3 regions of the Pseudomonas sp. LG1E9 genome follow, and region 3 is predicted to be linked to each of the others. Evidence: riboswitches for the same ligand, from Rfam matches in the RefSeq annotation. Region 3 holds a riboswitch; each other region holds the start of a gene.

Region 1 (7,126 bases), 290 kb from region 3:
ATCTCTGCCGGGGAGCCCGCGCCTTCCACCATCACCACCGGGTAGGCTTGGCTCAAACGTGCGTGGGAGGCGAGCACCGCCTGCATGGCGATGGCTTTGTAGTCGTGATAGGCCACGGCGTTCATGGTGGTCACGGCGCGGCCATGGATGATCACTTGGGAGCCAGTGTCGCTATTGGGCTTGAGCAGCACCGGGTTCATGTCGGTGTGGGGCGCCAGGTTGGCCGCTTGCGCCTGCACCGCCTGGGCGCGGCCGATCTCGCCGCCTTCGGCCGTCACGGCACTGTTGAGCGCCATGTTCTGGGGTTTGAAGGGCGCCACGGCGATGCCTTGGCGCACCAGCCAGCGGCACAGCGCAGTCACCAGGGTACTTTTACCGGCGTCGGACGTGGTGCCCTGCACCATCAGCGTACTCATGAAGCGTCCTTATAGGCGGCCAGGGCGGCGTCGAGGCGCAACCAATCGGCTTCGGTGTCGGGCAGGCCGAAGCGCAGGCTGCTGTCGTGGACGAACAGCCGCAGCAGGATGCCGCGCTGGGCCATGAATTCGTGCATGCGTTCAGCGTGGGGTGTGATCAGCCATTGGAATAACGCGCAGCCGCCTTGGGGCTGAAAGCTGTGGTGCTCAAGCAGTGTGAACAAACGCTGGCCAGCCTCGACGCAACGCGCCCGCTGGCGCGCATGCCCGGCGGTGTCGCGCAAACACACCTGCCCCAGCACCCGCGTCGGCCCGCTTACGGCCCACGGGCCGACCTGTTCAGCAAGTAACTTGAGCAACTTGCGTTCGGCCAGCACAAAGCCCAGACGCACACCGGCCAGGCCGAAGAACTTGCCGAACGAACGCAACACAATAAGGCCGACCTGATGGGCCTGGCCCGCCAGGCTCAACTCCGGCGTCACGTCCATAAACGCCTCGTCCACCACCAGCCAGCCGCCGCGCTGGGCCAGCCGCGTGTGCCAGTCCAGCAGACGCTGGGGCGTCAGGCTCTGGCCCGTGGGATTGTTGGGGTTGACCACCACCAAAACGTCGAGGCCGTCGAGGAAGAAGTCGACTTCCTGCTCCTGCACTTCGCGCACCACATACCCGGCGCGGCGCCAGGCTTCGGCATGCTCGGCGTAGCACGGCGACAGCACGCCGACCTTGCCGGACCGGCGCAGGCGCGGCAGCAACTGGATCGCCGCCTGGGAACCGGCCACCGGCAATAAATGCGCGGCCCCGTAGTATTCGCTGGCGGCCTGCTCCAAGCCGTCGTCCGTCTCTGGCAACCGCGCCCAGGCCCGCAGGGGAATCTCCGGGATCGGCCAGGGCCAGGGCGCGAGGCCGCTGGACAGGTCGAGCCAATCGGCCTCGGGGATCCCGTATTGAATGGACGCCTTGCGCAGTCGGCCACCGTGTTCAAGCATAGAATTGCGCCCCCGCACATAGGATCAGCAGCCATAACCATACGCCGCGCTGCACCAGTTGCCAGCCTCGGTCGATGGAATCGGCATCCGCCGCCGGACCTTCGCCCAGTTGCGGGCGCTGGTGCACTTCGCCGTGATAGATGGCAGCGCCGCCCAATTCAACACCCAAGGCGCCTGCGCCGGCAGCCATCACTGGCCCGGCGTTGGGGCTGTCCCAGGTCGGACCTTGGGTGCGCCAGCATTTGAGGGCCAGGCGGGTGTTGCCAAGTACGGCGTAGGTCAACGCCACCAAGCGTGCAGGAATGTAGTTGAGCGCGTCGTCGATTTTCGCTGCGGCCCAGCCGAAGCGCTCGAAGCGTTCATTGCGATAGCCCCACATGGCGTCGAGGGTGTTGCTTAGGCGGTAGAGCACCACGCCCGGCACGCCCGCGACGACAAACCAGAAAATCGCGGCGAACACCGCGTCGCTGCCGTTTTCCAGCACCGACTCGGTGGCGGCGCGGGCGACTTCGGTGCGGTCCAACTCGCTGGTCTGGCGGCTCACCAGGTAGCTGACCCGTGTGCGCGCTTCATCCAGGTCATCGCTGCGCAACGCCTGGGCCACCGGGATTACATGTTCGCCGAGGCTGCGCATGCCGAGGGCGCAGTACAGCGCCAGGATCTCCAGCACCCAACCGATATAGGGCGCCCACGACAACGCGGTGGCCAGCAGGGTCAACGGCACCACGGCGATAAACCACGCGGTCACGCCGTGGCTGCGCCAGCCACGACCACCACTGTTGAAACGCTGCTCGATGCGCCCGGCGAAATTGCCGAACGCCACCAGCGGATGCCAGCGCCTGGGCTCGCCCAACAGCGCATCCAGCGCCACTGCAGCGACACACAGCAAGGCCACACTCATTGACTCACTCCCCACGTATTCTCATACAACATGTCACTCAGCGGACGCGGTTCGGTCCAGCCTTCGAGCTGCAACATCGGTGCCGGATAGAACTCGGCGACCGGCCCCAGGCACAACACGGCCAGGGGTTTGGCGCCGGGCGGCAGGCCCAGCAGATTGGCCAGGGCCTGGGGTTCGAACAACGACACCCAGCCCATGCCCAGGCCTTCCACACGGGCCGCCAGCCACAGGTTCTGGATCGCACAGGACAGCGAAGCCATGTCCATTTCCGGTAAGGTGCGCCGGCCGAAGATATGGCGCTCGCGATCATCCATCAGCGCCGCCACCAGTACTTCGGCACAGTCATTGATGCCCTCGACCTTGAGTTTCATAAACTCGTCGGAGCGCTCGCCGAGGGCCTCGGCGGTACGCACACGTTCTTCTTCGACCAGTTGCTGGATCTCCCCGCGCAGGTGACGGTTGCTGATGCGGATAAAACGCCACGGCTGCATCAGGCCCACACTCGGGGCCTGGTGCGCGGCCTGGAGCAGGCGGTGGAGCAACTCTGGGGCGACGGTGCCGCCGCTGAAATGGCGCATGTCGCGACGCTCGGCGATAGCGCGGTAGACGGCATCGCGGTCGGCCTCGGGGAAGGCGTTGTCGGTCATGGCTTCATCGGGGGCAAGTCGAATCGTCGCACCGCCCCTCCCACATTTCGGATGCATTCCCCTGTGAGAGGCAAAAACAATGCGGCCACCGCAAGCGGGTTCGACGGAAAGTAAAAGTGCACGTAGGAAGCCGTCATGCGCCCTTGTCGGTAAACCGCTTCGGCGCCGCGCCCTCCATTGGGGCTCAGGCCGCGAGCAATCGGTTCCCACGCGGTCGTGGTCAACGAATGGTGATAGGTATGCCCGCGCAATGTGCCTTCCGGCAAGTCGACACTTTGCAGGGCCAGTGCCGCCAATTTTTTCTGCATCACCGCATCACCCTGCAACAAGCCAAGCAGTTCGGCGCGGTGGCCATCGACGTCGGTGAGCGAGTCCAGCAGGTAGAGCATGCCGCCGCACTCAGCAAGCAACGGCTTGCCCGCCGCGTGGTGCGCGCGAATGGCGTCGAGCATCGGGGTATTTTCAGACAGCGCCTGGTGGTGCAATTCAGGGTAGCCGCCGGGCAGATAGAGACTGTCGGCGTCAGGCAACGCGTGGTCATGGATCGGCGAGAAAAACGTCAGTTCAGCGCCCATCGCCCGCAACAGGTCGAGGCTGGCGCCGTAGGTAAAGGCGAAGGCTTCGTCGCGGGCCACGGCAATGCGGACACCGGCCAACAGCGGCTCGGCGTCGATCACTTCAGGCGCGGCGAAGGTAACGGGCGGCGGCAAGGCGACTTCGCAACTGCTGCCCAAGGCTTGGGCGGCGGCATCCAGCCGTGCATCGAGGTCATTCAGTTCGCTGGCTTGCACCAGACCCAGATGACGGCTCGGCAGCTCGATTCCGGTCTCGCGGGACAGTGCGCCATACCAGCGCAGGCCTTCGGTGAGACTGCCTTCAAGCAACTGCGCATGGCGCAACGTGCCGACGCGGTTGGCCAGCACGCCGGCGAACGGCAGATCCGGCTGGTAGCGCGCCAGGCCCAGTGCCAGGGCCCCAAAGGTCTGGGCCATGGCGGTGCCATCAATCACGCCCAGCACCGGCACGCCGAAGTGGCGCGCCAGGTCGGCGCTGGAGGGCGTGCCGTCGAACAGGCCCATCACGCCTTCGATCAGGATCAGGTCGGCCTCCCCCGCTGCTTCCCACAGCAGGCGGCGACTTTCCTGTTCACCCACCATCCACATGTCCAATTGATACACCGGTGCACCGCTGGCGCGCTCATGGATCATCGGATCGAGGAAGTCCGGGCCGCATTTGAACACACGCACCTTGCGCCCCAGGTTGCGGTGCAAACGCGCCAGCGCAGCGGTGACGGTGGTTTTGCCCTGGCCGGACGCCGGTGCGGCGATCAATACGGCTGGGCAATGACGGGGCTGATTCAAAGTTCGACGCCCTTCTGTGCCTTGATACCGGCCTGGAATGCGTGCTTGAGCATGCCCATTTCGGTGACGGTGTCGCCCATCTCGATCAGTTCCGGCTTGGCGCCACGGCCGGTGACCACCACGTGTTGCATCGGCGGGCGGGCTTGCAGGTCGCTGAGCACTTGGTCCAGGTCGAGGTAGCCGTGCTTGAGGGCGATGTTCAGTTCGTCCAGCACCACCAGGCCAATGGCTGGGTCTTGCAGCAGCTCGCGGGACACCGCCCAGGCAGCTTCGGCGGCGGCGATATCGCGCTGGCGGTCCTGGGTTTCCCAGGTAAAACCTTCGCCCATGACATGGAAGCGCACTTGCTCGGGGAAGCGGCGGAAGAACAACTCTTCACCTGTGCTGTTGCGCCCCTTGATGAACTGCACCACGCCGCACTGCATGCCATGGCCCATGGCGCGCGCGAGCATGCCAAACGCCGAGCTGCTCTTGCCTTTGCCGTTGCCGGTAAGTACCAGCAGCAAGCCGCATTCGTTGGGGGAATTGGCAATGCGCTCGTCGATCACGGCTTTTTTGCGCAGCATGCGCGCCAGGTGGCGTTCGTCGCGGTCGGGGGTATAGGTCATGGCAGCTCTCCGTTGGGGCTGGACAAAAACGGCGGGCAGGAAAAAGAAAAAACAGACAGCCAAGCATCGCCCACCGTGATGCTGTTGAATGATCCAGGCCGGTCTCCGGGCTCATGAGTGGCGCTGCTCTTATAGAGAGCACACAGGCCAACGCTGCGCCTTCCCATATCGCGAGCGATACAGTGGCAAAAGCAGCGTCTTGACTCATTTACCGTTGCGGGGGCAGCGCCGGAATTGCGGCGGCGCTGTGTACAAGCGCGCTCACTCACCGGCTTCCCTGTTTCACTCCGTCGACCCATGGGTCACAGAGCACCTGGAACAAGCGGCGAAGGTTAGTGGGTTGAGGGGCTAGCTGCAAGCTTCAAGCTTGCAGCTGCTTTTAAGGATTGCGCGCCAGATTCCCCGGCAACACACGCTTGGCGCTCAGGTAGGCATTCTGCCAATACGCCTTGGACAAGGTATCCAGCTTCACCGTACCGCCGGTTTGCGGCGCATGGACAAAACGGCCTTCGCCCACGTAGATCCCGGCATGACTGACCTGCGAACCACCGCCGGTGGCGAAGAACAGCAGGTCGCCGGTTTGCAGGTTCTGCTCGCTCACGTCCTGGGCGCGCATCACGATCAGTTCGCGGGTGGTGCGCGGCAGGGAAATCCCGGCGGCGTCGCGAAACACAAAGCCGATCAGGCCGCTGCAATCAAAGCCCGAGTCCGGCGTGTTGCCGCCCCAGCGATAAGGCGTGCCGACCAGGCCCAGCGCACGGAAGAGCACGTCTTCGGCAGCAGGTGAGAAATTCTGGGTGGAGTAGTTGAACACCGGCTTGGGCTTGACCGCGACAGGAGCGGGCGGTGGACGGCTGGCGCAAGCGCTGAGCAGCGCGGCGCACACGAGGAGAACAAGGCGGGCTGACGTCGACATGTGCAAAACAATCCTGGTCTGGATGCGGCTTTCGCTGCCGAACGCTGAAAACCAGAACGCGCAAGCAAAGCTCGCGCGAACGGATTACAACAATGTCCAGGGATTCTAGCGCTTACACGTCAAACTTCAAGTATCACTTTAAGTTTACTTGCTAGCGGTAACTGTCGTCGGGGCCATGGCGAGTGCACGCTTGGCTTCGATGAAGGTTTTGCTCCAGTAGCTGTCGCCCAGGCTGTCGACTCGAACACCGCCACTGCGACGGCTGCTGGAGTGGATGAACTGGTTATCGCCCAGGTAGATACCGGCGTGGCTGACACGACCACGGCCTGCAGTACTGAAGAAAAGCAGATCACCGGGCTTGAGGTTGTTGCGCGCGACCAACGGTGCTTTCACGTTGATCATTTCGCGAGTGGAGCGTGGCAGGTTCATGCCAGCCTCTTCACGAAACAGATAACCGATGAAACCGCTGCAATCGAAACCGGCTTCAGAGGTACCGCCGAAACGGTAACGGGTACCGATCAGGGACATGCCACGTTCGAGGATGCTGTCGGCCAGAACTGGAAGCTGATAAGGCTTGTTGCCGGAGAAGTCGGCCAGTTCTTTCTCGGTTGCCTGCTCTTCTTTATAAAGAGCTTCCTGATAGACAGTGGAAGACTGCGCTGCAACGAATTTTGCCTGGGCATGTTGTTGAGGCTTTTGCTGCTCAACCACCTGTTGAGGATGGGAGGCGCAACCAAACAACAGGGTAACGAGTGCGAGAGGCACGAGGGGTGCGAAGCGATTTAGCATGGGCACGACCGTGGCTGATGTGTAAAGAAGCCGAGACTATGCCCTCTATCACATCGATTTGCAAATTCAATCGTGATCTATGTGACTTCTTGTTTGGACTATGACATCTAAGCCCTTAACACCCTATAGACGCCTTTCGCGTGGCCAAACCGGCCCAAACGCGGGTTTTCTGACGCCTGGAATTTGCCAAAACCCTTGAAAACAAAGGGCTGGCTACCAGCCTAGGGTTTCTTTGAGGAACGGGATGGTCAGCTTGCGCTGGGCCTGCAAGGAGGCCTGATCGAGCTGTTCGAGCAAGTCGAACAGCGCACTCATGCTGCGAGTGCCACGGGTGAGGATAAAGTGCCCGACTTCGTCGGTGAGGTGCAGGCCGCGACGGGAGGCACGCAATTGCAGGGCGCGCAATTTATCTTCGTCGGACAGCGGGCGCATCTGGAAGATCAGCGCCAGGGTCAGGCGCGACTTGAGGTCAGCCAGCTTGACGGGCAACTCGCGCGGCGAG
Region 2 (7,126 bases), 1.5 Mb from region 3:
TCGGCACTCGCGCCAGTTCGACCCAGCGCCGCGCCAACTCAGCGACAAAATCCATGCGCTCGGGTGCTGCGCGGTAGCACACCACATCCGACTGGCTGCGTTCGCTGCGCCAGGCCAGGTCCTTGAAGCTGATCGGCCGGCTGATAATGCGGCCGTCCAGCTCCGGCAAGGCAATGTGCATCGCCAGATCACGTGGGCCAAGGCCTTGTTCGCTGGCCTCCCAGCCGGGCTGGTTGTCCTGGGCGCAAATCGCCTGGATCACCGGGATATTGCGGCGAAACGGGCGCAAATGCGGGGCTTCGGGGCTGGATTGGGCAAAACCGGTGGTATTCAGAATCACCGAGGCCTGCGCTTCATCCAACCAGTCCTCGACCGCCGCGAGGCAGCCGGGCTCTTTCAGGCTGGCCACCGCCATCGGCAACGGATTGAGGCCCGCCGCCTGCAAGCGCTGGCAGAACACGTCGATAAAACCGGTATTGGCCGCCTGCAAGTGCGAGCGGTAGAACAGCACGGCCGCGACAGGTTGCTCGGCGTGCCAATCCGCCTGCCAGTCGTCGAGCCGGGCATTGGCTTTATGGGGGTGATAGATCGCCGTGCGCGCCAGGGCTTGCGGTTCGGCCCACGGGTAATCGCGGTCCAGATAGCCACTGGCCAGGCAGCGATAGAAATCCAGCGCATTGGCCAGCCCGCCCTGACGCAGAAACTGCCACAGGCGATCCCGAACCTCGACGCCGACGGTACTGAGGCCGCTGAGCTCCGGATCCGGGCGATCATCTCCCGGCACCAGAATCAACTGCACGCCGCGCTCGGCCAACTCCACCAAGCGTTCGATGCCGTAGCGCCAATAACCGATGCCCCCGTGCAGGGAAATCAGGATGACCTTGGCGTGGCGCAGCACCTCATCGACATACAGGTCGACCGAGGCATGGTTCTGCACTTGCATCGGGTTGGCCAGGCGCAGGCTGGGGTAGTCGTCGGGTAACTGCTGGGCCGCTTCGGCCAACAATGCCAGGCTGGAATCACCGCTGCACAGGATCACCAGCTCGGCGGGCGTTTGGCCAAGGTCGGCAATATTGTCGTCCGCGACGAAACCACCGGGCTGAGTCCTGAGCAGGTGCATGGGTTAAACGCTGAGCGCGGCGCGCAATTGCGCTTCGAGGCCGGCCGCGTCGAGGTCCTGGCCGATCAGCACCAGGCGCGTAATGCGGGCTTCATCGGCCGTCCAGGCGCGGTCGAAGTGTTTGTCGAAACGGGTGCCCACGCCCTGGATCAGCAGGCGCATCGGTTTGTTCGGGATCGCGGCGAAGCCTTTGACGCGCAGGATGCCGTGCTGCACCACCAGCTGGGTCAAGGCGTCGAGCAGCAGCGCTTCATCGGCTTGAGGCAGGTCGATGGAGATGGAGTCAAACGCATCGTGATCGTGGTCGTCTTCACCTTCGTGGTGGTGATCGTGATGGCTGTGACGACCGTCGATGTGCTCTTCGGACCCAGCACCCAGGCCAATCAGCACGTCCAGGGGTACGCGACCGCTGCTGGCTTCGATGATCTTCACGGCTGGCGGCAGCTCTTCGGCGACTTCCAGGCGCACACGGGCCAGGTCTTGCGGGCTGATCAGATCGGACTTGTTGAGGATCACCAGGTCGGCGCTGGCCAGTTGGTCGGCGAACAGCTCGTGCAGCGGCGACTCGTGGTCCAGGTTCGGGTCGAGCTTGCGCTGGGCGTCCACTTGATCGGGGAACGCAGCGAAGGTGCCAGCGGCCACGGCCGGGCTGTCGACCACGGTAATCACCGCGTCTACCGTGCAGGCGCTGCGGATTTCCGGCCACTGGAAGGCTTGTACCAGTGGTTTTGGCAGGGCCAGGCCCGAGGTTTCGATAAGGATATGGTCAAGGTCGCCGCGACGGGCGACCAATTCGCGCATCACCGGGAAGAATTCTTCCTGAACGGTGCAGCACAGGCAGCCGTTGGCCAGTTCGTAGACACGGCCGTTGGCTTCTTCTTCGGTGCAACCAATGGAGCACTGCTTGAGGATTTCACCATCAATACCCAGCTCGCCGAACTCATTGACGATCACGGCGATGCGACGACCCTGGGCGTTGTCGAGCATATGGCGCAGCAAGGTGGTTTTGCCCGAGCCGAGGAAGCCGGTAACGATGGTGACGGGAAGTTTGGCCAGTGTTTTCATCGGATGCCCTTGGGGGCGGGCATACGGGACGATAGGCCCTGCGGCATGGCGCAGAAGCGGATTTCGTCACCGGATCACCCCGCCCGGTTGAATTGGAAAATCGGTTGCGAGGCAGGTCTCCTGGCTTGGGGCTTGCGGGTCGCGAGACCGGCGCCGGCTGCGCCTTCCCGCCGTTGATGGCAGTGGCGTGGCAGTCGGATGAACCCTTCACAGTTGCGGGGGCAGCCGCGGCTTGAACCGCGTTCCCTTCTTAGCTTCGGCCTGGGCCGAAGAACCTCGAAGGTGCAAGGCTACAGGGGCTTGCCGCATTTGACTACCGTCCCCCGCCCATGCTCTCCTACACATCTTGTTTCGGGTGCCCCTCACGGGGTGAAACGGGAAACCGGTAAATCATGCACGCCATGACCAGTCCGGTGCTGCCCCCGCAACGGTAAGCGAGTGAAGCGTCAGATCCACTGTGCCAGTACGGCATGGGAAGGCGATGCTTTATAGACCCAGTGTCCCTCGCAAGCCCGGAGACCGGCCCGCAAAATCAGATAACAAACCCGCGGTGGGCGGGCGCTGTTCGGAACCCTGCGTGCCTGGCTCGCGGGGTTTTCATGCGCTCGTTTCACCCAGACACCTGAAAGGGACGCGCCATGTCGATCATCAGCAGCACTTCGCCCTCCGCCAGCAGCACTTCTACCCTGAGCCAACGCCTGACCGCCGCCATCGGTGCGTCGATTCTCGGCGCGTGCCTGGTGTATTTCGCCGGTTTCTCGCATATCGAGGCGGTGCACAACGCTGCCCACGATACTCGCCACAGCGCCGCGTTCCCGTGCCACTGAGACCTGCCGACATGATCAAGCGTATTGCGCAAACCGCAGGGTTCACCGGCTTGCTGGCCGCCCTGCTGCTGACCCTGCTGCAAAGCTTTTGGGTCGCCCCGCTGATATTGCAGGCGGAAACCTTTGAAAAAGCCCCTGCAGCCACCGAAGTGGTGCACGAACACGCCGCCGGCGCTGCTGCCCACACCCACGATGCCGAAGCCTGGGAGCCGGAAGACGGCTGGCAGCGCGTGCTGTCCACTACGGGTGGCAACCTGGTGGTAGCGGTCGGTTTCGCGCTGATGTTGGCCGGCCTCTACACCTTGCGTGCGCCCACCCGCACGGCACAAGGCCTGCTGTGGGGTTTGGCCGGTTACGCAACCTTTGTGCTGGCGCCGACGATGGGCCTGCCGCCCGAGTTGCCGGGCACGGCAGCCGCTGATCTGGCGCTGCGCCAGACGTGGTGGATCGGCACTGCGGCCTCCACCGCTGCCGGGATTGCGCTCATCGTGTTCGGCCGCAACTGGCTGCTCAAAGTGCTCGGCGCTGCCATCCTTGCGGTACCGCACGTGATCGGCGCGCCGCAACCGGAAGTGCATGCGATGCTCGCGCCGCAAGCCCTGGAAGCGCAGTTCAAAATCGCCTCGCAACTGACCAACGGGGCGTTCTGGCTGGCCCTGGGCCTGATCAGCGCCTGGCTGTTCCGCCGCAACCGCGACGATCAATACTCGGCATGACCTACGTGGTCGGCCTGGGTTGCCAGCGCGGTTGTGCGGCTCACGCCCTGCTGGCGCTGTTGGATACCGCCCTCGCCGAGGGCGGGATTGATCGCCACAGCATCACCGCACTGGCCAGCATCGACCGCAAACAGGACGAGCCAGGCTTGCTGGCGCTGGCGCGGCAGTTGAATCTGCCTTTGCAATGCTTCAGCGCCGAGCAACTGGCCGCTTATGCAGACCGACTCAGCCACAAGTCCGCCGTCGCGTTCGCCCATACGGGCTGTTACGGCATCGCCGAAAGCGCCGCCCTGGCCCTTGCGGAACAGCTCTGCGGCGCGCCTGCCCGGTTGCTCATCACCCGCAAAAAAACCGCCCAAGCCACCTTTGCGTTGGCCTGCGCCGGTTAAACCCCGATAATCGCCCTCCCCGATCATGAGCAATCTTCATGCTCGCCCGTTTTTGACAGGAACTCCCCAATGACCGTCTACTTCATCGGCGCAGGCCCCGGCGACCCGGAATTGATCACCGTCAAAGGCCAGCGGCTGATCCGTAGTTGCCCGGTGATCATTTACGCCGGTTCGCTGGTGCCCGCTGCGGTCCTGGAGGGGCATCAGGCAGAACAGGTGGTGAACAGCGCCGAACTGCACCTGGAGCAGATCATCGACCTGATCAAGACTGCCCACGCCAAAGGCCAGGACGTCGCGCGCGTACACTCCGGTGATCCGAGCCTCTACGGCGCAATCGGCGAGCAAATCCGTCATTTGCGTGAACTGGGCATCCCATTCCAGATCATCCCTGGCGTCACCGCCGTAGCGGCCTGCGCCGCGCTGCTGGAGACCGAACTGACCCTGCCGGACATCGCCCAAAGCGTGATCCTGACCCGCTATGCCGATAAAACCAGCATGCCGGCCGGCGAGGACTTCGACAGTCTGGCGCGGCATGGGACAACCATGGCGATTCATCTGGGGGTCAACCATCTGGAGAAAATCGTCGCCGAACTGCTGCCGCACTATGGCGCTGATTGCCCGATTGCCGTGGTGCACCGCGCCACGTGGCCGGATCAGGATTGGGCGGTGGGCACGCTCAGTGACATTGCCGGAAAGGTCGAGGCCAAGGGTTTTCGGCGTACGGCGCTGATTGTGGTGGGACGGGTGTTGGCGAGTGACAGTTTCAGTGAATCGTCGCTGTATCGGGCGGGGCATGCGCACCTTTATCGGCCATGAGCTTTTACCTCACAAATGGCGGCGTACCAGTTGCTTAGGTGGCGGCTGATATGACCCTATCGGGGGCAAGCCCCCTCCCACAGTTGATCTTCTTTGTTAGATGTATTGCGTAAAGCAATGAATTTTAAGCGAAAAAAAACGGCGCTCACGGGGCGCCGTTTTTTTGTTCGCAGTGAACGCCTTACTCAGTAGTAGGCGTTTTCTTTCTGCGTGTGGTCGGTCACGTCACGTACGCCCTTGAGCTCCGGGACGCGCTCCAGCAGGGTACGCTCGATGCCTTCACGCAGGGTCACGTCCGCCTGGCCGCAGCCTTGGCAACCGCCGCCGAACTTGAGCACCGCGATACCGTCATCAACGACGTCGATCAGGCTGACCTGACCGCCGTGGCTGGCGAGCCCTGGGTTGATCTCGGTTTGCAGGTAGTAGTTGATGCGCTCGTTGACCGGGCTGTCGGCGTTGACGCTCGGCACCTTGGCGTTGGGCGCCTTTATGGTCAACTGGCCGCCCATACGGTCGGTGGCATAGTCGACTACGGCATCGTCCAGGAAAGCTTCACTGAAGTGGTCGATGTACGCGGTGAAGCTTTTGAGCCCCAGGGCGGTGTCTTCAGGTTTCTCTTCACCAGGCTTGCAATAGGCAATGCAGGTCTCGGCGTACTGGGTGCCGGGCTGGGTGATAAAGACGCGGATGCCGATACCTGGGGTGTTCTGCTTGGACAGCAGGTCAGCCAGGTAATCGTGGGCGGCGTCGGTAATGGTTATGGCAGTCATGGAAACTCCTCACAGGCTTGCCCGGAGTTTACGCCAAATTATTACGGAGGTACAAAGTCCCAGTGTTTTTGTCGGGTTAGGTTTTGGCGGGTGGTGGCGTGACACCTACCTGATATATGGAGATCAACATGTGGGAGGGGGCTCGACTTAACAACCCGGTCTGCTCTAAGGCCGCCGCGCGCTTGCTTTTGATCTGAGAGCGCTCCCCCAACCCACCACTCACAAATTCTCATACCGATTCATATCCAGGACCCCCGCCTCAACCGGCGTAGTCTCCCGAACATACTCCGACAAATCGTGGAAATACTGCCAAAACAACGGATGGCTCCGGCGTACCCCCCAACGATCAACGATCCTCTCAAACTGCTGGGCGTCCTTGGCCTGCTCCATCTGCGCCACAAACGCCGGCACGTCCCCTGCCGGAATATTGAAGATGAAATTCGGATAGCTACTGAGCACCCCCGGATAAAGGGTCAAGGTATCCAGCCCCGGCTGATAGCGATACGCCTCGCCCAGCAAAAACGCCACATTACTGTGGGCACGGTTGCGCAGCAGGCTATAGACCACACGCTGCCCGCTGGCAGTCTCAACCCGCAGCATCGTCGCCTCAGGCAACTGATCAATCACCTTCAGCCCCGCCGCCGGACGCGACGTCAACCGGCTAAGCGCCTGCTCAGCATCCTGCAAGGCCGGGTCAATCCCGTCACGCGAACAATACGCGCCAGAACACCGATTAATCGGGTCCGGGCTCGCATTCAGATCACCGTAACGGGCAATCAACTGGTTGGCGAAGTCCCGCTTGGGGTCCTGTTCATTCAAGTGCAAGCCTGTAGGTTTATCGTCATCAATCGCTTCGTAATCCAGCCACAGCTTGATCTTGCCGCTGTTCTGATACCAATCATCCATAAAGCCTTCACGAGCGTCCGCCGGCATCAAGCGCAGGAAGTTCTGCTCTGCACCGTTACGGATCAAATCGAAGTACAACCGAGTCTGGGCCTGGTGCGAGACGTTGCCGAACACATCGAAATTCACCGCCAACTGATAATAGGTGCGCTCCAATAACGGATAGTCGAACAGCCACATCGTCTGCGGCACTTCGCCAATCAGGCCTTTGGTGACCGATGCACTGTCGAAGTGGCGAAAGATGCTCAGCAACGCGTTGTCATTGCCCGCCCACAGGCTCGACCAACTCGGCGGCGGCAAATCGGCATAACTATCCCGGCGCAGCGCCTCGTACCTGTTGCGCTTGTCGCGATAGGCCAACCACAGGCTCAGCACACTGCCCACGTCGTCGTTCTGCCCCGGCATGGCCAGCAGCGGCGTGGCCTGGCCGCGGTACCGCGCATCGGTGATGTACAGGTCGTGGTCCGGGTCCTGGAACAGGGTCCAGAAGTTGTCGCGGATCACGTCCGTGGCGATCTGC
Region 3 (7,126 bases):
GTGTAATGCACCTGGCCCGGTTTGCCAGGCTCAGGCGCCGTGCTTTGCGGCAACTTGAAGAAGTCTGAAGCTTCGATCAGTTGCCGCAACTCCTGCTGTTGCGGCTCGGGCAGCTTCTCCAGCTCCACACTGTTCGGTTTCGCCAGGCCCGGAAAAAATGCCGGGCCGCCGTTTTCCTTGATCGAAATTCGCATGGCTGTTCCTCACCGCCCTGGCGGCATGTCAGACGTTGATGCCCACGGCTTTCCAGCCTACCTTGACGGCCTTCTGCTCATCCTTGTTCGCCCCGTACAAACGACCGGCGACGTCGTAGGTGATACGCGCAAAACGCAGGAACCCCGAGTTCGGCCGCAACCGTGCATCGCGCAGGGCGTCATACCAGATGCGCCCTGCCCGCTCCCAGGCAAACCCACCGATCTTCGTCGCCACCTGATAGAACGCATGGTTGGGAATCCCGGAATTGATATGTACGCCGCCATTGTCGTCATAGGTTTGCACAAAATCATCCATATGCCCCGGCTGCGGGTCCTTGCCCAGCAGCTTGTCATCAAACGCGGTGCCCGGTGCCTTCATCGAGCGCAAGGCAGTGCCTTTGATTTTCTTGGTGAACAACCCTTTGCCGATCAGCCAGTCGGCGTCCTCGGCCTTTTGCTGCAACGCGTACTGCTTGATGAGTGAGCCGAACACATCCGACAGCGACTCGTTCAACGCACCGGATTGATTGAAGTACATCAACTTGGCCTCATCCTCAGTCACGCCGTGGGCCAGTTCATGGCCGATCACGTCCAGGGCCACGGTGAAGCGGTTGAACAACTGCGCATCACCGTCCCCGAACACCATCTGCGTCGAATTCCAGAACGCATTGTTGTAGTCCTGGCCAAAATGAACGGTGGCGTCCAGCGCCATCCCGGCATCGTCGATGGAGTTGCGGTCGAACACCTGGTCGAAAAAGTCGAAGGTGGCGCCCAACCCATCATAGGCTTCGTCCACTGCGGCATCACCACTGGCAGGCTGGCCTTCAGCGCGGATCAGCTTGCCAGGCAGGCTGTCGGAGCCTTCGGCACTGTAGATCGAGCGGCGTTTTTCGGCGCCGATGGCCAGGGCCATATGCGCGGGGCCCTTGGCGGGCACCGCGACCATGCGCAGCGAACGGAACGTGCTGTCCTTGGCCCGCGTACGCAACGCGACGTCGCGCTGGGCTTTATCACCGTGGCGCGCGATCTGGTCGAGCATGTACGGCGGGATCAGGCAAAAAATCGGATTGCGATGAGGCTGGCGAACACACATTGGCTGGCTCCTTTTGCGAGGGGTGAGCGTCTGGACGACCGTTTTCAGGATAGCCGCCATGGCTTGACTCGACATCAATTGTCATCAACCTATGTTGCAGTCATGTTGATCCAACCCCCGTGAGGACCGCCCGATGCCAGCACGTAAAGCCAACGCCGACCTGACCTATCGCCCCCGGCTCGCCGACCTGCGGCCGCTGCTCGCGGCCAGCCCAACCCTGTTGGAAGCCCGGGCCGCGACGCCGCGTGTCACCCCGGCCAAAGACCTGAAAAACCGCCAGGGGTACGCCGACGATTTCCTCGGTAGCTTCGAGGTGCCCTGGCCCACCGTGGCGCAGGCCCTGGCGCCTGATGCGCAGCCAAAGCGCCTGGACTACACGCATTTCTCCATCACGATGTCACGCGCCCGACGACTGGCACTCTACGTGGGCGTCAATATCGACGGCGGGAAACACGTGGATATCGTGCGCAGCAACGACACCTGGGCCTACGACGGCCGCCTGCCCACCGACGCCCAGATAGGCGAAGACCTCTACGCCGGCAATGGCCTGGATCGCGGCCACTTGGTGCGGCGCCAGGATCCCAATTGGGGCGACGAGGCAAAAACCGCCAACCTCGATACGTTCCACTTCACCAACTGCTCACCGCAGATGAGCGGCTTTAACCAGAAGACCTGGCTGGAGCTTGAAGACTACATCCTCGACAACACGCAACGCTGGAAAGCGCGGGCCACGGTGTTTACCGGGCCGGTGTTCGGCGACGATGACCGCGTGTACCGGGGCGTCAAAATCCCCAAGGCGTTCTGGAAAGTGGTCGCCTACCTCAGCGACGACGGCAAGCCGTCGGCCAGTGCCTACATGATCGACCAAAGCCGCGAATTGGGTCAGCTTGAGCTGGTATTTGGCCAACTGCGGACCTACCAGCGCAGCGTGATCCAGATCGAGCAATTGACCGGCATCCGTTTCGGCAACCTGGCCGACTACGACGGGTTCAGCAACGAAGAGCGCGCCACCGGCACGCGAATTGAAGCGCTGATCCAGGGCCCCCAAGACATTCGTCTGTGAGCCACTGAACTTCAGCCTCCCTCTGCGAGGCTGAATCAACTACCATACCGCCGCCGGTTCCCCCACGGGACTAATAGGGAATTCGAAACGCCGCCCGCGGCGCCAATCGAAACTGCCCCCGCAACTGTAGGTGCCGAGCCTGCTCCTTAACGCCACTGGACCTCGTCCGGGAAGGTCGGAGCGTGGCGACGACGCATCAGTCAGGAGACCTGCCGGCCCAGCACAATCACTAACCGGCGGGGTGTCCGGGAAGGACATCCTTGCCTGCCCGACCGGCAGCGTTCGAGGGCGTATTTCCGAGCCGTACTGCCCCTGTTTCAACTACGGTTCACACGGAGATCGCCCGATGCTGCCACGCGTTATTGCCCTGATCACCGGCCTGGGTTTCTGTGCCCTGGCCCAAGCGGCGCCCACTCACTACCCGCTGACGGTCGAAAACTGCGGCAATGCCGTGACCTTCCCGCAAGCTCCTGCGCGCAGCGTGACCATCGGCCAGGCCGCCACCGAAATGCTGTATGCCTTGGGCGTCGGCGATAAAGTGGTCGGCACCTCGCTGTGGTTCAACCGTGTGCTGCCCCAGTACCAGGCGCAGAACGACAAGATCGAACGCCTGGCCAACAACGAGCCGAGCTTCGAAGCCGTGATCGCCAAGCGCCCGCAACTGGTGGCTGCCGAGCTGGAATGGGTGGTCGGCCCGCAAGGTGTGGTGGGCACCCGCGAGCAATTCCATGAACTGAAGATCCCGACCTACCTGCTGCCCTCCGACTGCGAAGGCAAGGACAACCTGGTGGGCGCCGACGGCACGCGGCTGGAGCCGTTCCGCATCGAGACCATCTACAAAAGCATCAGCCAGCTGGCCGAGATTTTCGACGTACAGGCGCGCGGCCAACAGCTCAACGATGACCTCAAGGCGCGCCTGGCCAAGTCCGTCGCCACCGTGCAGAGCAAGGGCCTCAAGCACGCCAGCGCGCTGGTGTGGTTCTCCAGCTCCGAGATGGCCAGCGACCCGTATGTGGCCGGCCACAAGGGCGTCCCCGAATTCATGCTCGAAACCCTCGGCCTGCACAACGTGGTGCAGTCCGATGAAGAGTGGCCCGCCGTCGGCTGGGAAACCATCGCCAAGGCCAACCCGACCTTCCTGGTGATCGCCCGCATGGACCGCCGCCGCTACCCCGCCGATGACCATGAAAAGAAACTCGCCTTCCTGCGCAGCGACCCGGTCACGCGCAACATGGACGCGGTGAAAAACAACCGCATCATCATCCTCGACGCCCTGGCGCTGCAGGCCAGCATCCGCACGTTCGATGGCCTTGAACAACTGGCTGGCGCCATCGACGGCTACGACCTGCACAAATGAATAAAAGCGTGATCCGCACCCTGCTCGCCCTGACGCTGCTATTGATCGCCGTACTCGCCGGCGTGGCCATCGGCGAAACCGCCATCGAGCCGCAAGTGGTGCTGCAAGTGCTCGCCAACAAACTGTGGAACGCCGGCTACCTGCTCGACCCCATCGACGAAGGCGTGGTGTGGAACTACCGCCTGACCCGCGCCCTGGTCGCCGCCGCGTGCGGTGCGGGGCTGGCCACCTGCGGGGTGATCTTGCAGTCGTTGCTGCGCAACCCGCTGGCTGACCCTTACTTGCTGGGCATCAGCGCCGGCGCATCGACCGGCGCGGTATTGGTCGCGCTGATGGGCGTGGGCGGCGGGTTGATTTCGCTGTCGGCCGGCGCGTTTGTCGGCGCCATGGCGGCGTTTGCCCTGGTGATCCTGCTGGCGCGGGCCAGCAGCTCCATGAGCGGCACCGGCCAGATCATCCTTGCAGGCATCGCCGGTTCGCAGCTGTTCAATGCGCTCACCGCATTCCTGATCACCAAGTCGGCCAGTTCCGAGCAGGCCCGCGGCATCATGTTCTGGCTGCTGGGCAACCTCAGCGGCGTGCGCTGGCCGTCGGTGTGGCTGGCGGTGCCGGTGGCAGTGGCCGGCTTGGCGGTGTGCCTGTGGCATCGGCGTGCGCTGGATGCGTTCACCTTTGGCAGCGACTCGGCGGCGTCCCTTGGCATTCCGGTACGCCGCGTGCAATTTGTGCTGGTGGGCTGCGCGGCACTGGTGACGGCGGTAATGGTGTCGATTGTCGGCTCCATCGGTTTTGTCGGCCTGGTGATCCCCCACGCGGTACGCCTGCTGCTCGGCACTGGGCACTCGCGTTTGCTGCCGGCCAGCGCCTTGGGCGGCGCACTGTTTTTGATCGCGGCGGATGTGCTGTCGCGCACCTTGATCAAAGGCCAGGTGATTCCGGTGGGCGTGGTCACCGCCTTGGTCGGCGCGCCGGTGTTTGCGCTGATCCTGATCGGCCGGAGGAATGCACGATGAGCGTACTCAGTTGCACCGGCCTGGGCTTCAAGGTGCGCGACGCCGAGTTGCTGCGCGACATTCACCTGGAGGTGCAGTTGGGCGAGACGTTGGGGATTGTCGGCCCGAACGGCTCCGGTAAATCCACCTTGCTCAAACTGCTGGCGGGCTTGTGCACACCGGCGTCAGGTGAGGTGCGGCTGGGCGGCGAGCGGCTGGGCGACCTTTCGCGCCGCGCCATTGCGCAGCAGTTGGCCGTGGTGGAGCAACAAGCCGACACCGACGACGCCATCCGCGTGTTCGACGCCGTGGCGCTGGGCCGCACGCCGTGGCTGTCGGCGCTGAGCCCGTGGTCCAGCGACGACAACGCCATCGTCGTCCAGGCCCTGCACGACGTCGACGCCACCCACCTGAGCCAACGCGCCTGGCGCAGCCTCTCCGGCGGCGAACGCCAACGCGTGCACATCGCCCGCGCCCTTGCGCAACGGCCGCAGATCCTGTTGCTGGATGAGCCGACCAATCACTTGGATATCCAGCATCAACTGGCGATCCTGAAGGGCGTGCAGGGGTTGCCGGTGACGACATTGATTGCGCTGCATGATCTTAACCAGGCGCTGACCTGTGATCGCTTGGCCGTGCTGGATCGCGGGTGTTTGGTGGCGTTGGGCACACCGCTGCAGGTGCTGACGCCGCAACGCTTGCAGGACACGTTTGGGGTGCAGGGACATTACCTGACCGACCCGTTTGATGGGGCGCAGATCTTGCGGTTGCGCTCCAACTGAGTCACCAGGGTTGTTGTGGCTGATGAGTCCTTTGTGGCACCTTGGCCTGCTGTGGCACATGAGTTCTTTGTGACATGTGAGTGCTTTGGGGCAGGTGAGTTCTTAGTGGTATGTGAGCTCTCTGTGGTGAGCGGGCTTGCCCCGCGCTGGGCTGCGAAGCAGCCCCAATAAGACCGCCACGATTCTTCAGCAAAACCTCAGCGTTTGGTTGGGGGCTGCTTCGCAGCCCAGCGCGGGGCAAGCCCGCTCACCACAAAAAGCCCGCTCACCACAACAGGCCCGGTGACCACAACAATCCCTGTGACCACAGCAGGCCCGCTCACCACAGCCCTATAAATACCGCTGCATAGGCGTCGTGCACCACACCGGATCGTCCTCGACATCCACAATCTCAAACCCCTGGCGGAATCTCGGCAACGGTGACCGTCTGAATATTCATCATTCACCCATTCGTTGGTAGTGCAGAAAGTTACCGGGCCTGTCACGCATCCTCCAGCCTGTCGCGCAAAAAATCGATAAACCGTTGAGTCTTCGCCGGCAGCAGGCGGGTTTCGGTGAGCGCATAGACAGGCACCGATGTGCCATGCCAATCGGGCAACACTCTACGCAGTATGCCGCTGGCCACATCCTGTTCGGCAATGCCCTCAGGCAGCAGCGCAATGCCCAGGTCCAATGCGGCCAGCCGCCGGAGCATGCCTACGCTGTTGAGTTCAAACCGCCCGCTTACGTCGACTTCCACCTTATCCACACCCGACACCAAGCCCCATTGATGCGCCCTTGAACCGCGCATGCGCAAACATTCGTGATGCGCCAGGTCTGCGGGCTGCGCAGGCAGGCCAGCGCGTTCCAGGTACTGGGGCGAGGCGTACAGCGCTCGGCGCATGTTCGCGAGTTTGCGTGCGATCAGATTGGAATTGGCGGGCTCGCCCATGCGAATGACCACGTCCACCGGATCACTGATCAGGTCGGCCTGGCGTGGCGTTAAATCGAGTTCGAAGGTGATACCCGGATACAGCCGGGAAAATTCGGCAATCAACGGCGCCAGGTAGACCATCGCGAAATCCACCGGCAACGAGGCGCGCAGCACGCCGTTGGGCTGGGCGAGCATTTCGCCGAGTTGCTCATGGGCCAGGCGGGCCTCATCGACAATGCGCTTGCAGCGCTCAAAGTACAGTTGGCCAGCCTCGGTGGGCTCGATCTTGCGCGTGGTGCGGTGCAACAGCCGCAGGCCGATGCCTTTTTCCAGCTCGCTGATGCGCCGGGACAGCGTCGAGTTCGGCATGCCCAGGGTCTCGGCCGCACGGCTGAAACTGCGAGCCTTCACCACCTCGACAAACAGCGCCATATCGTTGAGAAATTCCACAACATTATCCCATCAGTGGATTAGTCATTTCGCGTTTGAGCCATTTATCCCGAAATCGGATTGATCAATCATAACCCCATCACTGATGAGGAACACCGCCATGAATGCTCTTTTTTCTCCCCTTGCCCTCGGTCGCTACACCCTCGCCAATCGCCTGGTCATGGCGCCAATGACCCGCTCGCGCGCCGACGACGCCGGTGTGCCTTCCGACCTGGTGACCACCTATTATGCGCAGCGCGCCACAGCCGGTTTGATCATCTCCGAGGGTGTGTTCCCCGACGC

Evidence for each region. Region 3 has a riboswitch for cobalamin ahead of DNK50_RS22185 (ABC transporter substrate-binding protein). Riboswitches for the same ligand answer to the same signal wherever they lie in the genome.
Region 1: it holds a riboswitch for cobalamin, as region 3 does, so the genes downstream of both, cobO (cob(I)yrinic acid a,c-diamide adenosyltransferase) here and DNK50_RS22185 (ABC transporter substrate-binding protein) in region 3, are expected to answer to the same signal.
Region 2: it holds a riboswitch for cobalamin, as region 3 does, so the genes downstream of both, cobW (cobalamin biosynthesis protein CobW) here and DNK50_RS22185 (ABC transporter substrate-binding protein) in region 3, are expected to answer to the same signal.

The regions. Positions count from the first base shown of each region.
Region 1 is NZ_CP029983.1:5,141,979-5,149,104, forward strand. Features, by position in the region: gene DNK50_RS23505 (cobyric acid synthase) at 1-416, opposite strand, end outside; gene cobD (threonine-phosphate decarboxylase CobD) at 413-1,402, opposite strand; gene cbiB (adenosylcobinamide-phosphate synthase CbiB) at 1,395-2,303, opposite strand; gene bluB (5,6-dimethylbenzimidazole synthase) at 2,300-2,950, opposite strand; gene DNK50_RS23525 (cobyrinate a,c-diamide synthase) at 2,947-4,311, opposite strand; gene cobO (cob(I)yrinic acid a,c-diamide adenosyltransferase) at 4,308-4,919, opposite strand; cobalamin riboswitch at 4,998-5,251, opposite strand; gene DNK50_RS23535 (C40 family peptidase) at 5,299-5,835, opposite strand; gene DNK50_RS23540 (C40 family peptidase) at 5,980-6,624, opposite strand; gene hda (DnaA regulatory inactivator Hda) at 6,838-7,126, opposite strand, start outside.
Region 2 is NZ_CP029983.1:3,390,690-3,397,815, reverse strand. Features, by position in the region: gene cobN (cobaltochelatase subunit CobN) at 1-1,120, opposite strand, end outside; gene cobW (cobalamin biosynthesis protein CobW) at 1,124-2,185, opposite strand; cobalamin riboswitch at 2,278-2,479, opposite strand; cobalamin riboswitch at 2,522-2,728, shown strand; gene DNK50_RS15675 (CbtB-domain containing protein) at 2,824-3,012, shown strand; gene DNK50_RS15670 (CbtA family protein) at 3,024-3,728, shown strand; gene DNK50_RS15665 (cobalamin biosynthesis protein) at 3,725-4,117, shown strand; gene cobM (precorrin-4 C(11)-methyltransferase) at 4,187-4,933, shown strand; gene nfuA (Fe-S biogenesis protein NfuA) at 5,119-5,703, opposite strand; gene DNK50_RS15650 (fatty acid cis/trans isomerase) at 5,923-7,126, opposite strand, start outside.
Region 3 is NZ_CP029983.1:4,852,077-4,859,202, forward strand. Features, by position in the region: gene DNK50_RS22170 (protealysin inhibitor emfourin) at 1-194, opposite strand, end outside; gene DNK50_RS22175 (M4 family metallopeptidase) at 223-1,287, opposite strand; gene DNK50_RS22180 (DNA/RNA non-specific endonuclease) at 1,421-2,350, shown strand; cobalamin riboswitch at 2,388-2,582, shown strand; gene DNK50_RS22185 (ABC transporter substrate-binding protein) at 2,697-3,707, shown strand; gene DNK50_RS22190 (iron ABC transporter permease) at 3,704-4,720, shown strand; gene DNK50_RS22195 (ABC transporter ATP-binding protein) at 4,717-5,481, shown strand; gene DNK50_RS22200 (LysR family transcriptional regulator) at 5,963-6,844, opposite strand; gene DNK50_RS22205 (alkene reductase) at 6,945-7,126, shown strand, end outside.